One region of the Mesorhizobium sp. M1295 genome, then DNA from elsewhere that is predicted to be linked to it. Evidence: predicted binding sites of a transcription regulator. Region 1 holds the regulator's gene; the other holds the start of a gene.
What was found. The regulator LexA, encoded in region 1, represses DNA repair genes until DNA is damaged. The targets are predictions, from matches to a motif close to TGTTCNNNNTGTGTTCNG.
Positions count from the first base shown of each region.

Region 2: a site for LexA is predicted at 1,938-1,955, ahead of dnaE (DNA polymerase III subunit alpha). Genes of this name have one in related genera too.

Region 1 covers NZ_JAMYLU010000008.1:206,725-212,742, forward strand. Annotated here, with positions in the region: gene kynU (kynureninase) at 1-818, opposite strand, end outside; gene lexA (transcriptional repressor LexA) at 1,290-2,021, shown strand; gene NKH29_RS14260 (ComEC/Rec2 family competence protein) at 2,015-4,480, opposite strand; gene gltX (glutamate--tRNA ligase) at 4,577-5,998, shown strand.
Region 2 covers NZ_JAMYLU010000001.1:566,597-572,614, reverse strand. Annotated here, with positions in the region: gene dnaE (DNA polymerase III subunit alpha) at 1-1,670, opposite strand, end outside; gene NKH29_RS02705 (acetyl-CoA carboxylase biotin carboxylase subunit) at 2,162-4,174, opposite strand; gene NKH29_RS02700 (S-(hydroxymethyl)glutathione dehydrogenase/class III alcohol dehydrogenase) at 4,388-5,515, shown strand; gene NKH29_RS02695 (hypothetical protein) at 5,512-5,784, shown strand; gene gfa (S-(hydroxymethyl)glutathione synthase) at 5,805-6,018, shown strand, end outside.

The DNA of each region.
Region 1 (6,018 bases):
CCGGTGCCGGCCGCATAGCCTGGCTCGAAGGCGAAGGGCCGTGCATGGCCCCACCAGCCGGTGAGCGGCTGCTGGATGTCGGCAAGATGCCGCTCAGCCGCATAGATGAAGGCAGGCGCGCCCGGTCCGCCATTCAGATATTTGTAGGTGCAGCCAACGGCAAAATCGGCGTTTGCCGTGTCGAGCTCGACTGGCATCGCACCGGCGGTGTGGCAGAGATCCCAGACGATCATCGCCCCGGCTTCCTGGGCCCTGCGCGTCAGCGCCGGCATGTCGCGCAGTTCGCCCGACTTGTAGTTGACGTGGTTGACCAGCACCACGGCGGTGCGTTCGTCGATCAGCTCTTCGATGCTCGGCGCGTCGACCCCCGAGAGGCGCAGCAGCGTATCTTTTCGCGTCGAAACCACACCCTCAGCCATGTAGAGGTCTGTCGGAAAACTGTCGCCCTCGGCGACGATGACCTGCCGCTCCGGCCGCATGGCCATGGCGGCGTGCAGCAGCTTGTAGATGTTGACCGATGTCGTGTCGCAGACCACCGTCTGGCCGGCCGCGGCACCGATCAGGCGCCCGAGCTGGTCGCCGAGTTCGAGCGGCATGTTGAACCAGCCGGCCGTGTTCCAGGCGCGGATGAGATCATGCGCCCATTCTTCGGTCGCTGCCTTGCTCAATTCATCGAAAGCTGCACGCGAAGCGGCCCCTAGCGAATTGCCGTCGAGATAGATCACTCCTTGCGGCAGCACAAAGCGGTCGCGCATCGCGCGCAGCGGATCTGCAGCATCCATCGCCCTTATGGCAACGAGATCGCGAATTCCTGTCATGATTTGTCTGCTCCCCCAAGATTCACCGCAACGCCGGACACGCATCGACGGCATCCATCGGTCACGAGCGGTTCTCCATTACCTGGTATCGCGCAGCAAGGCTCCACCGGCGACAAGTTGCCTGACCACGCGGTGGAAACCAGGAGCCAAGCCAACCCAAGGTTGGCGTTTTGAGTTCGTTTCGTTCACGGTGCATTGACCAAACCGCACAGTCGATACGGCTTCAATTCCGTGCCCTTTGCCGGCTGACGGCCGATACCAGTGCCGCCTTCTGGGAACCCAGAGGCCGCAAACGAAAGCAGAATCAAGGCGATGACGCCCGCGGCGGTGAAAATGCAGCGTTCCGGTTTGGTGAGTGGTATCGTTTCCCGAGCCCTAACACATTCATTAAACTTTAAACAGTTGCGGAACACAACTGGAACAGATAGTGTTTGTTCTGGGTTTGTTTTTCTGATTCTGTTGGGGGTCGCTATGCTGACACGCAAACAACACGAACTGCTTATGTTCATCCACGAAAGGCTGAAGGAAAGCGGTATCCCGCCCTCCTTCGACGAGATGAAGGAAGCGCTCGACCTGGCTTCCAAATCGGGAATCCACCGGCTGATTACGGCGCTGGAGGAGCGCGGCTTCATTCGCCGTTTGCCCAACCGGGCCCGTGCACTGGAGGTGCTGCGCCTGCCCGATTCGATCGCCCCCGGCCTAAATGCGGCACGCAAGTTCTCGCCGAGCGTCATCCAGGGCAGTCTTGGGCAAGGTCCTCGGCAGGGCAAGCCGACATCGTCGCGCATGCCTGCAGCCGGCAATGACGACGATGTCGTCGCCGCCGTGTCGATCCCGGTGATGGGCCGCATCGCCGCCGGTGTGCCGATCGATGCCATCCAGCACCAGACGCATTCGATCTCGGTGCCGCCGGACATGATCATGGGCGGCGAGCATTATGCGCTGGAGGTCAAAGGCGATTCGATGATCGAGGCTGGCATTTTCGACGGCGACACGGTGATCATCCGCAATGCCGATACGGCGAGCCCCGGTGAGATCGTGGTGGCACTGGTCGACGAGGAAGAAGCGACGCTGAAGCGGTTCCGCCGCAAGGGCGCCTCGATCGCCCTGGAAGCCGCCAATCCGGCCTACGAGACGCGCATCTTCGGACCAGACAGGGTCAAGGTGCAGGGCAAGCTCGTTGGGCTGATTCGCCGCTACTGAGCTGCGCCCTTGGCGCCGGCTTTTGGCTTGTCGGCTCTGCGGTATGGCGGCATGCCCCGCGCCGCGCGGGAAAATTTCCGCTGCACGTGCCAGGGCCGGTATGATTTTTCGACGGCGAAGCGGATTTCGGCGCGTGTTGCCGCTTGTGGATCGAAATAGACGGCCGCACTTCCCGCGCGCGCCAGTTGCCGTTTGGTGACGACGAGGACCAGCCGGTCGTAGTAGCAGGGATTATGGGCGGTGGCGTCGTCGATGACGATCAAGCTGGCAAAGGCGCAGGCTGGCCGTGCAGTATCGCGGTCATTGGCTAGCGCGATGATCGCGCCGGATGGATGCCTGGCAAGGCAGAGACCGTCCGTGCAAATGAACGGCATGCCCGGCGGTAAGTCGGCCGGATCGGCAATGTCGAATTGCGGATCGTTCTTTCCAGGTGTTTCCGGCGCGACGATAGCCTCTGATGTGAGCGCGCGTTTCCAGTTGTCGATGGTGAACTCATTCGGGCGTGCCCGGTTGACCGCGAGTTCACCGCTGCCGATCGGCAGCGCGACGAGCCGTGCGTCCTCCGAGATCAATACATCGGGTACGCGCGTCTGCGTTGTCGTTAGCAAGCCGGCGAGCGCAAAAGGAAGGGCCACGAGCCGCAACCAGGTCGTCGCCATGCTGGCAATGACGAGAGCGATCGTCACCAAAAGGACAGATCTCAGCGAAATCAGCCCGACCGCATCGATCGGCGAGCGCTCGGAGATCCACCCGGACAGGGCGATCATCGCCGTCAGCCCCTTGCCCATCACGTAGAGGAAAGGCCCATCCGCGCCGAACGGCATCGCCAGCGCACTGAGGACGGCGAAGGGCATGACGACCAGTGAGATGATAGGCATGATGGCCAGATTGGCGAACAGGCTGAGCGGCGCCACGCGCTGGAAATGCCATATGGCGAAAAGCGCCGTGGCGCTCCCTGCAATGATCGAGGTCATCGCCAGGCCGCCCATGCCCAGCAGTACCTTTCTAGTGGCAAAGCGTAGCGGCGACCGCCGGGGCGGCGGCGTGGTGGCCCCGCCGGCGCGGTAATCGGACCAGCCTGCATAGGCGCCGACAAGGGCCGCCGTCGCGGCGAAGGACATCTGGAAGCTCGGACCGACCACCTCGTGCGGCGACACCAGAATGACCGCGATGGCCGAGATCGCCAGGTTGCGCATGGTGAGCGCGGCCCGGTCGAACAGCACGGCGATAAGCATCACCGCCAGCATGATGAAGCTGCGTTCGGCCGCCACCACAATGCCGGAAAAGACGAGGTAGGCCGCAATCGAAAAAAGCGCGGCGGCCGCGGCATATTTCTTGACCGGCCGTCGCGATGAGAAATCGGGAAACAACGCAAAGGTGCCGCGTAGCAGCGCCATGATGGTGCCGGCGACCAACGCCATATGCAGCCCCGAGATGGAGATGATGTGATAGATGCCTGTACGCCGCATCGCTTCGTTGATCTCCTCGGGAATGCCGGCGCGCACGCCGACGATCAGCGCAGCAGCAATCTCGCCCTCGGCGCCGCCGATGCGGCTGCGGATATGGTCGGCGATGGATTCGCGCGCGTCTTCGATCGAGGAAGAAAGCCGCGCGGCAAGCGGCATGCTGCCCGACGACACGACTTTCGGATTGCCGAGAAAAAAGCCGCTGCCGCCGATACCGGCGAAATAGCTGTCGAAGGAGAAATCATAGCTGTCGGGCCGCACCGGCCCGGTCGGCGGCAGCAGCCGCACATAGCCGGCGATCTCGGAACCGGCGGTCAGCTCAGCCGGTATTTTCATCGCCGAAACGCGGACCCGTTCCGGCATGTAGCGCAGTGTCGGCCTGGCGGTTGAGATCACATCGATCGTCAGCCTGATGCGGCCGCTCGCCATGGGCTCGAACGATACGACGCGACCCGTGAGGCGCGTTGAGATTTCGGAACCGAGCATATGCGTTCCGACACGCCAGGTCTCGACCTTGGCGGCAAGCACGCCAAGCGCGCAGAGCAACGCCGCCATGAAGCACAGGCGGGTTCTGGGCCACGACCGCGAGGCGACGGCACAGAGGGCTGCCAAGGCGACGATTGCGATCGGCTGTGGAAAGGCCGGCTCCACCGCCAGCGCAAAATATACGATCACCCCGCATGCGAGGAACACCGGCACCAGCAGGAAGGCAACCCCACGGTCGAGCTCCAGGCCGACCGCCGAGGTTACGCCGTTGCGGATACGGGACGGTGACGGGAGGCGGAAACGCCGGCGTAGGCGCACGATGGGCTCGGCCGCGGGCACGAGAACCGTTGCTGGGTCGCTCGCCGGCAGCGACGGGGCATCAAAGCGTGGAACCGGCAGCAATGCCGGTGCCGGCAGGACAGGCACGGGCGCGGCAAACAGCAAGCGTTCGCTGACGCCGCTGCCAACGTCCTCGCCCTCGCCCGCACCACGGCCTCGCACAGCCATCGGGTCTGCCCCTTGCGCCCTCGACCTCCTATGCTACATGAACGCGCAACGCGCGAAAGTCCGCAAACCCACTTCCTTCGCCTGCCTGAGAGTTCCATGCCCGACAAGGTCGTCACCCGTTTTGCCCCCTCGCCCACCGGCTATCTGCATATTGGCGGGGCGCGCACGGCGCTGTTCAACTGGCTGTATGCCAAGCACACAGCCGGCACGATGCTGCTGCGCATCGAGGACACCGACCGCGAGCGTTCCACCGATGCGGCAACCGCGGCCATCCTCGACGGGCTTTCCTGGCTTGGCCTGACATGGGACGGTGAGCCGGTGTCGCAGTTCGAGCGTGCGCCGCGCCATCGCGAGGTGGCCGAGGAACTCGTTCGCATGGGCAAGGCCTATTATTGTTACGCGACGCCTGCCGAGTTGGAGGCAATGCGCGAGAGCGCACGAGCCAAGGGGCTGCCTCCCCGCTATGACGGCCGCTGGCGCGACCGCGACCCCTCCGAGGCGCCGGCCGGCGCCAAGGGGGCGATCCGCATCAAGGCGCCGACAGACGGCGAGACGGTTGTGCATGACCGCGTCCAGGGCGACGTGCGCTTTCCCAACAAGGATCTCGACGATTTCATTATTCTGCGCTCGGACGGCAACCCGACCTACATGCATGCCGTCGTCGTCGACGATCACGACATGGGCGTCACCCACATCATCCGCGGCGACGACCATTTGACCAACGCCGCCCGCCAGACGGTGATCTACCATGCCATGGGGTGGGAGGTGCCGTCGATGTCGCATATCCCGCTGATCCACGGTGCCGACGGCGCCAAGCTGTCGAAACGGCACGGTGCGCTCGGCGTCGAGGCCTATCGCGCCATGGGCTACCTGCCGGAGGCGCTGCTCAATTATCTGGCGAGGCTTGGCTGGAGCCACGGCGACGATGAGATCATGTCGATCGCCAACATGATCGCATGGTTCGACATTGGCGACGTCAACAAGGGCGCCGCCCGTTTCGACTTCGCCAAGCTCGAGGCGCTGAACGGCGTGCACATGCGCCGCATGAACGACGCGGCGCTGCTCGACATCTTCATCGCCACTCTGCCCTATCTCGACGGCGGTCCGGCGATCGCAGCTAGCCTCGACGACAGACGCAAGGCGCAATTGCTTGCCGCTTTGCCAGGCCTGAAGGAGCGCGCCAAGACGCTGGTCGAACTTGTTGAAGGGGCTGCATTCCTGTTCGTCGAGCGGCCGATGCCGGTCGACGAGAAGGCGGCGGCGCTGCTCAGCGGTGAGGCGCGCGCGATCCTGCGGGGCGCTCATGCGGCACTGGCCACGATTTCGGACTGGTCTGCCGCCTCGGCGGAAGCCGCGATCCGCGACTATGCGCAGGCCGGCGGCCACAAACTCGGCGCCGTGGCCCAACCTCTGCGCGCCGCGCTCACCGGCAAAAGCACCTCGCCCGGCGTCTTCGATGTGCTGGCCGTGCTTGGCCGCGAGGAAGGCCTGGCGCGGATTGCCGATCAAATCGATTAGGAAACTGGCCCAAGAAGATT
Region 2 (6,018 bases), on a different contig from region 1:
CCGATAACGATACCGGCGGCGTGCGTCGAGGCGTGGCGGTAGAGACCTTCCAGCTTCTGCGCCGTGTCGAGCAGCGTTTGCACGATCGGCTCCCGCTCGGCCTCTTCGGCAAAGCGCGGCTCGTTGGCGATGGCGTCGGCGAGCTTGACCGGATTGGCCGGGTTCGACGGCACCATCTTGCTCAGCTTGTCGACCTGGCCGTAAGGCATCTGCAGCACGCGGCCGACGTCGCGCAGCACCGCGCGCGCCTGTAGTGTGCCGAAGGTGATGATCTGGCCGACCTGGTCGCGGCCGTATTTCTGCTGGACGTAACGGATGACCTCCTCGCGCCGGTCCTGGCAGAAGTCGATGTCGAAGTCGGGCATCGACACGCGATCGGGATTGAGGAAGCGCTCGAACAGCAGCGAAAAGCGCAGCGGATCGATGTCGGTGATGGTCGTCGAATACGCAACCAGCGAGCCGGCGCCCGAACCGCGGCCCGGGCCGACCGGAATGCCTTGTGCCTTGGCCCATTTGATGAAGTCGGCAACGATCAGGAAATAGCCCGGATATTTCATCTTCTCGATGACCCCGAGCTCGAAATCCAGTCTTTCGCGATACTGGTCGGCCGTGTAGCCGGGTGTGAGCCCATGCGCCGCCAGCCGCGCGTCCAGCCCTTCATGCGCCTGCCGGGCAAGCTCCTGCGCCTCCGCTTTAACCGCCGCTTCGGCGTCGGCGACATCGCGGCCGGCAAAGCGCGGCAGGATCGGGTTGCGGGTCTTCGGATAGTAGGAGCAGCGCAGCGCGATCTCGACGGTGTTGTCGATTGCTTCCGGCAGGTCGGCGAACAGCCTCGCCATATCGGCCTGGCTTCTCAGGAAGTGGTCGGGCGAAAGGCGGCGGCGATTGTCGGCCGCAACCACGGAGCCTTCGGCGATGGCGATCAGCGCGTCATGCGCCTCATAGTCTTCACGAGAAAAGAAAAACGCCTCGTTGGTGGCAACCAGCGGCAGATCGTGGCGGTAGGCGAGGTCGACCGACGACTGCTCGATCGTGCGGTCGTAGCCGGACACGCGCTCCAGCTCGACATAGAGCCGGTCGCCGAACAGGCCCTTGAGCGCCAGGAGCCGGGTCTCGGCGAGTTCGCGGCGGTCCTCTTTCAAGGCATTGCCGATCGGGCCTCGCGGCCCGCCCGTAAGGCAGATCAGACCGTCGGAGTGGCCCTGCAGCATCTCGGTCGTCAGATGCACCGCTTCGCCGGGCGGTGTCTCGAGGTAGACGCGGCTGACCAGCCTGACCAGATTGCCGTAGCCGGCCTCGGTTGCGGCGATCAGTACGACGGGCCGCATCTCCGGTCCTTGCCGCCTGCGGTCGCGCTGGCTGTCGCTCGCCTCGCCGGAAAAGGCGAGGTCGATCTGGCAGCCGATGATCGGCTGGATGCCGTCCTTCACGGCTTTCTGGGCGAATTCCAGCGCGCCGAACAGATTGTTGGTGTCGGTGACGGCGATTGCCGGGCACTCGTCCTGCACCGCATGGCCGACGATCTTGCCGAGCTGCAAGGCGCCTTCGAGCAGAGAATAGGCCGAATGCACGCGCAGATGAATGAACCGACGCGCCGCCTGCTCCGCCCGCGACGCCTTCGCATAGGCCTCGCGCAGCAAGGGATCGCGTGGAAGTCTCTCATCCGCCATGGTTTTTTCGCGCCGCCTCACAAGGACTCAGTCGATGAAGATGTATTGTCCGGCACCGGGTAACACGAGTCCAGCGGAAGCGATTGGAGCTTTGTGAGTTTAGAGCAACCGCCGAACCTGCCAATCTCCCCCCTCGTGGGGGAGATGTCCGGCAGGACAGAGAGGGGCGCTGTCCCGCCGACGTCAGGCCTGAAAACAAAAAACCCGCCACAGCGGGCGGGTCGTTGGAGCCATTTAGCACCATACCCAGACTAATAGCATAGCTGCCGGCACAAAGCAAGAACAAAATACGCCACGACGGCAAAAAGCGAATTCCTCACGGCCTCGCCTGTCCCTCCTCCACTGAGCGTGCCAACCCATTGCAAGGTCGCGTTTCTTCGCGCCCCTCTCTGTCCTGCCGGACATCTCCCCCACGAGGGGGGAGATTGGCCGTCACCTCGGCTTTCGCTAATCTCCAACGTCCCAGGCCGGCGCCGAGGCGGATTTCAGCCTCACGCGAATTGCATGATCACCGCATCGACCGCAAGGCTGTCGCCGGGCTTGGCGTTGAGCTTCGATACGATGAGATCGCGCTCGGCGCGCAGCACGTTTTCCATCTTCATCGCCTCGACCACCGCCAGCGTCTCGCCGGCCTTGACCTCCTGCCCCTCGGCAACCGCAATCGACACGACGAGGCCAGGCATCGGGCAGAGCAGCATCTTCGACGTGTCCGGCGCCACTTTTTCCGGCATCAGCCTTTCGAGTTCGGCGGTGCGCGGCAGCATGGCGCGGGCTGTCACAGACATGCCTTTCCAGGCAAGGCGGAACCCGTTCAGCACCGGCCTGACCTGCGCCGCGACTTTGCGGCCGCCGACCGTGCCGCGCCAGATGAGATCGCCCGGCCGCCAGTCGGAGGTCACCCTCAGTGCCTTGTCGCCGTCGATTGTGAGGTCGAGCTCCATCGGAATGGAAATCATGCCTTCGACGATGGCGACCGAAAGATAATCCCGGCCGATCTTCACCGCCCAATCGCGTTTCAAGGCGCCGGAATGCGGCGCCAGCCGCCCGCCCAGCCGGTCGAGCCGGTCGCGGCGCAGCAGTTCGACCGCGGTGGCGATCGCGGCCAGCACCGCTTTCTCCTCGGCGTCTGGCACGATCGGCGCGAAGCCGTCTGGGTATTCCTCGGCGATGAAAGCGGTCGATATCAGCCCTTCCCGCCAGCGCGGATGCTGCATCAGCGCCGCCAGGAACGGTATGTTGTGCTCGATGCCGTCGACGACGAAACTGTCCAGCGCTTCCGACATCGCATCTATTGCCGCAAGCCGTGTCGGCGCCCAGGTGCACAGCTTGGCGACCATCGGATCATAGAACATCGAGATTTCCGAGCCTTCGGTGACGCCAGTATCGTTGCGGATGACTATTTCGCCAAATTGCCCCTCGTCCGGCGGCCGGTATCTCGTCAACCGGCCAATCGACGGCAGAAAGTTGCGATATGGGTCTTCGGCATAGAGGCGGCTTTCCACCGCCCAGCCGTTCAGCTTGACGTCGCCCTGCTTGATGGCGAGCTTTTCGCCGGCTGCCACGCGGATCATCTGCTCGACCAGGTCGATCCCGGTGACCAGTTCCGTCACCGGATGCTCGACCTGCAAGCGCGTGTTCATTTCCAGGAAATAGAAGTTCTTGTCGCTATCGACGATGAATTCGACCGTGCCGGCGCTCTGGTAGTCGACCGCCTTGGCCAGCGCCACCGACTGCTCGCCCATGGCTTTGCGGGTCTTGGCATCGAGGAACGGCGACGGCGCCTCTTCTACGACCTTCTGGTTGCGGCGCTGGATCGAGCATTCGCGCTCGCCGAGATAGAGCGTGTTGCCATGGGCGTCGGCTAGCACCTGGATTTCGATATGGCGCGGATCGACAATGAACTTCTCGATGAAGACGCGGTCATCACCGAACGAGCTTTTGGCCTCCGACCGCGCCCGGTCGAAGCCGTCGCGCACCTCTGCCTTGCTCCAAGCGATGCGCATGCCCTTGCCGCCGCCGCCGGCCGAGGCCTTGATCATCACGGGATAGCCAATTTCGCCGGCGATCTTTTCGGCATGGGCGGCGTTTTCGATGACGCCGAGCCAGCCGGGCACCGTCGAAACCTTGGCGGCGTTGGCGAACTTCTTCGATTCGATCTTGTCGCCCATTGCCTTGATGGCCTTGGGCTTCGGGCCGATGAAGACGATGCCTTCCTGCTCCAGCGCCTCGCAGAAGGATGCCCGCTCGGACAGGAAACCGTAGCCGGGATGCACGGCCTCGGCCCCTGTCGCCTTGCAGGCGGCGATGATCTTTTCCGGGGCCAGATAGCTTTGCGCGGCGGGAGAAGGGCCGATATGCACCGCCTCGTCAGCCATTTCGACATGCACCGCGTCGCGGTCGGCGTCGGAATAGACCGCGACGGTGGCGATGCCCATCTTGCGCGCCGTCTTGATCACGCGGCAGGCGATCTCGCCACGGTTGGCGATCAGGATCTTTGTGAACATGCAGGCCTCGTCCCTCGGCTGCCCTTCTTTTCTGGGCTTCCCGTTTTATGGGCTTCAGGGGGCCGGTCAAGGCAAAGTCGGAGCCTATCCCGGATGCAAATCGGCGAGCTCTGACGAAAATCCGGGATCAGAACGTCGCTTCGTGCATAGCGCAGAGCTGAGTGGTAAGTTAAATCTAACCTGGATTGCAGACTGCCATGGGAGGATTGCCTGATGAAAACGCGCGCCGCTGTCGCCGTCGCCGCCGGAAAACCGCTGGAGATCATGGAGGTCGACCTCGACGGTCCCAGTGATGGCGAGGTGCTGGTCGAGATCAAGGCAACCGGCATCTGCCACACCGACGAGTTCACGCTGTCGGGCGCCGACCCGGAAGGCCTGTTTCCGGCGATCCTCGGCCATGAGGGCGCCGGCATCGTCGTCGACGTCGGCAAGGGCGTCACCTCGGTCAAGAAGGGCGACCATGTCATCCCGCTCTATACGCCGGAATGTCGGCAGTGCCCCTCCTGCCTGTCGCGCAAAACCAATCTGTGCACCGCGATCCGCGCCACGCAGGGACAGGGCTTGATGCCTGATGGCACCTCGCGCTTCTCGATCGGCAAGGACAAGCTGTTCCACTATATGGGCTGCTCGACTTTCTCCAATTTCACCGTGCTGCCGGAGATCGCGGTGGCCAAGGTCAATGCCGACGCCCCCTTCGACAAGATCTGCTACATCGGCTGCGGCGTCACCACCGGCATCGGCGCTGTCATCAACACGGCCAAGGTCGAGCAAGGCGCGACCGCTGTCGTCTTCGGCCTCGGCGGCATTGGCCTCAACGTCATCCAGGGCCTGCGCCTTGCCGGCGCCGACATGATCATCGGCGTCGACCTGAACAACGACAAGAAGGCCTGGGGCGAGAAATTCGGCATGACGCATTTCGTCAATCCGAAGGAGGTCGACGGCGATATCGCGGCTCATCTCGTTAACATGACCAAGCGCGGCGCCGACCAGATCGGCGGCGCCGACTACACGTTCGACTGCACCGGCAATACGAAAGTCATGCGGCAGGCGCTTGAATCGTCCCACCGTGGCTGGGGCAAGTCGGTCATCATCGGCGTTGCCGGCGCCGGCCAGGAGATCTCGACGCGGCCGTTCCAACTGGTTACCGGCCGCACCTGGATGGGCACCGCCTTCGGCGGCGCGCGCGGCCGCACCGACGTGCCGAAGATCGTCGACTGGTACATGGACGGCAAGATCGAGATCGATCCTATGATCACCCACACGCTGAAGCTCGAGGACATCAACAGGGGCTTTGACCTTATGCATGAAGGCAAGTCGATCAGGAGCGTGGTAGTCTATTGAAGGAGGTACTGATCCGGGTTCGGATCCGATATCCGAATTTCAGTGAGTCGCTCAGTATGCAGAGCTGGCAATTCGGCGAACATCTTTGGGTAGCGCTTAGGAATAACAACCGCATTCGCATCGACCTCGATGATATCGACCGTGGCAGAGAAGAAATATCGTTTCTGGTGCGTGATACATATCTGAGCAAGGCGCTCAAGGTGGTTGAGCGCGTCAAGCAAGAACACCGTATGGAGAATGAAGCGGTAATCGAAACGGAACCAGCATAGAACCAAGGGAGGAAACAAAAATGCCGGAAAAACTGCATCCTAAGATCGACAATGGACTGCCCCGGGAAAAGGCCGACTTTGCCGGCGGCACGCTGGTCTGCGCCTGCACCAGCAACCCGGTCAAGGTGAAGGTCAAAGGCCAGATCGCCCATAACCATGCCTGCGGCTGCACCAAATGCTGGAAGCCGGAAGGCGCATTGTTCTCGGTCGTGGCGGTTGCCGGTACGGGCGACG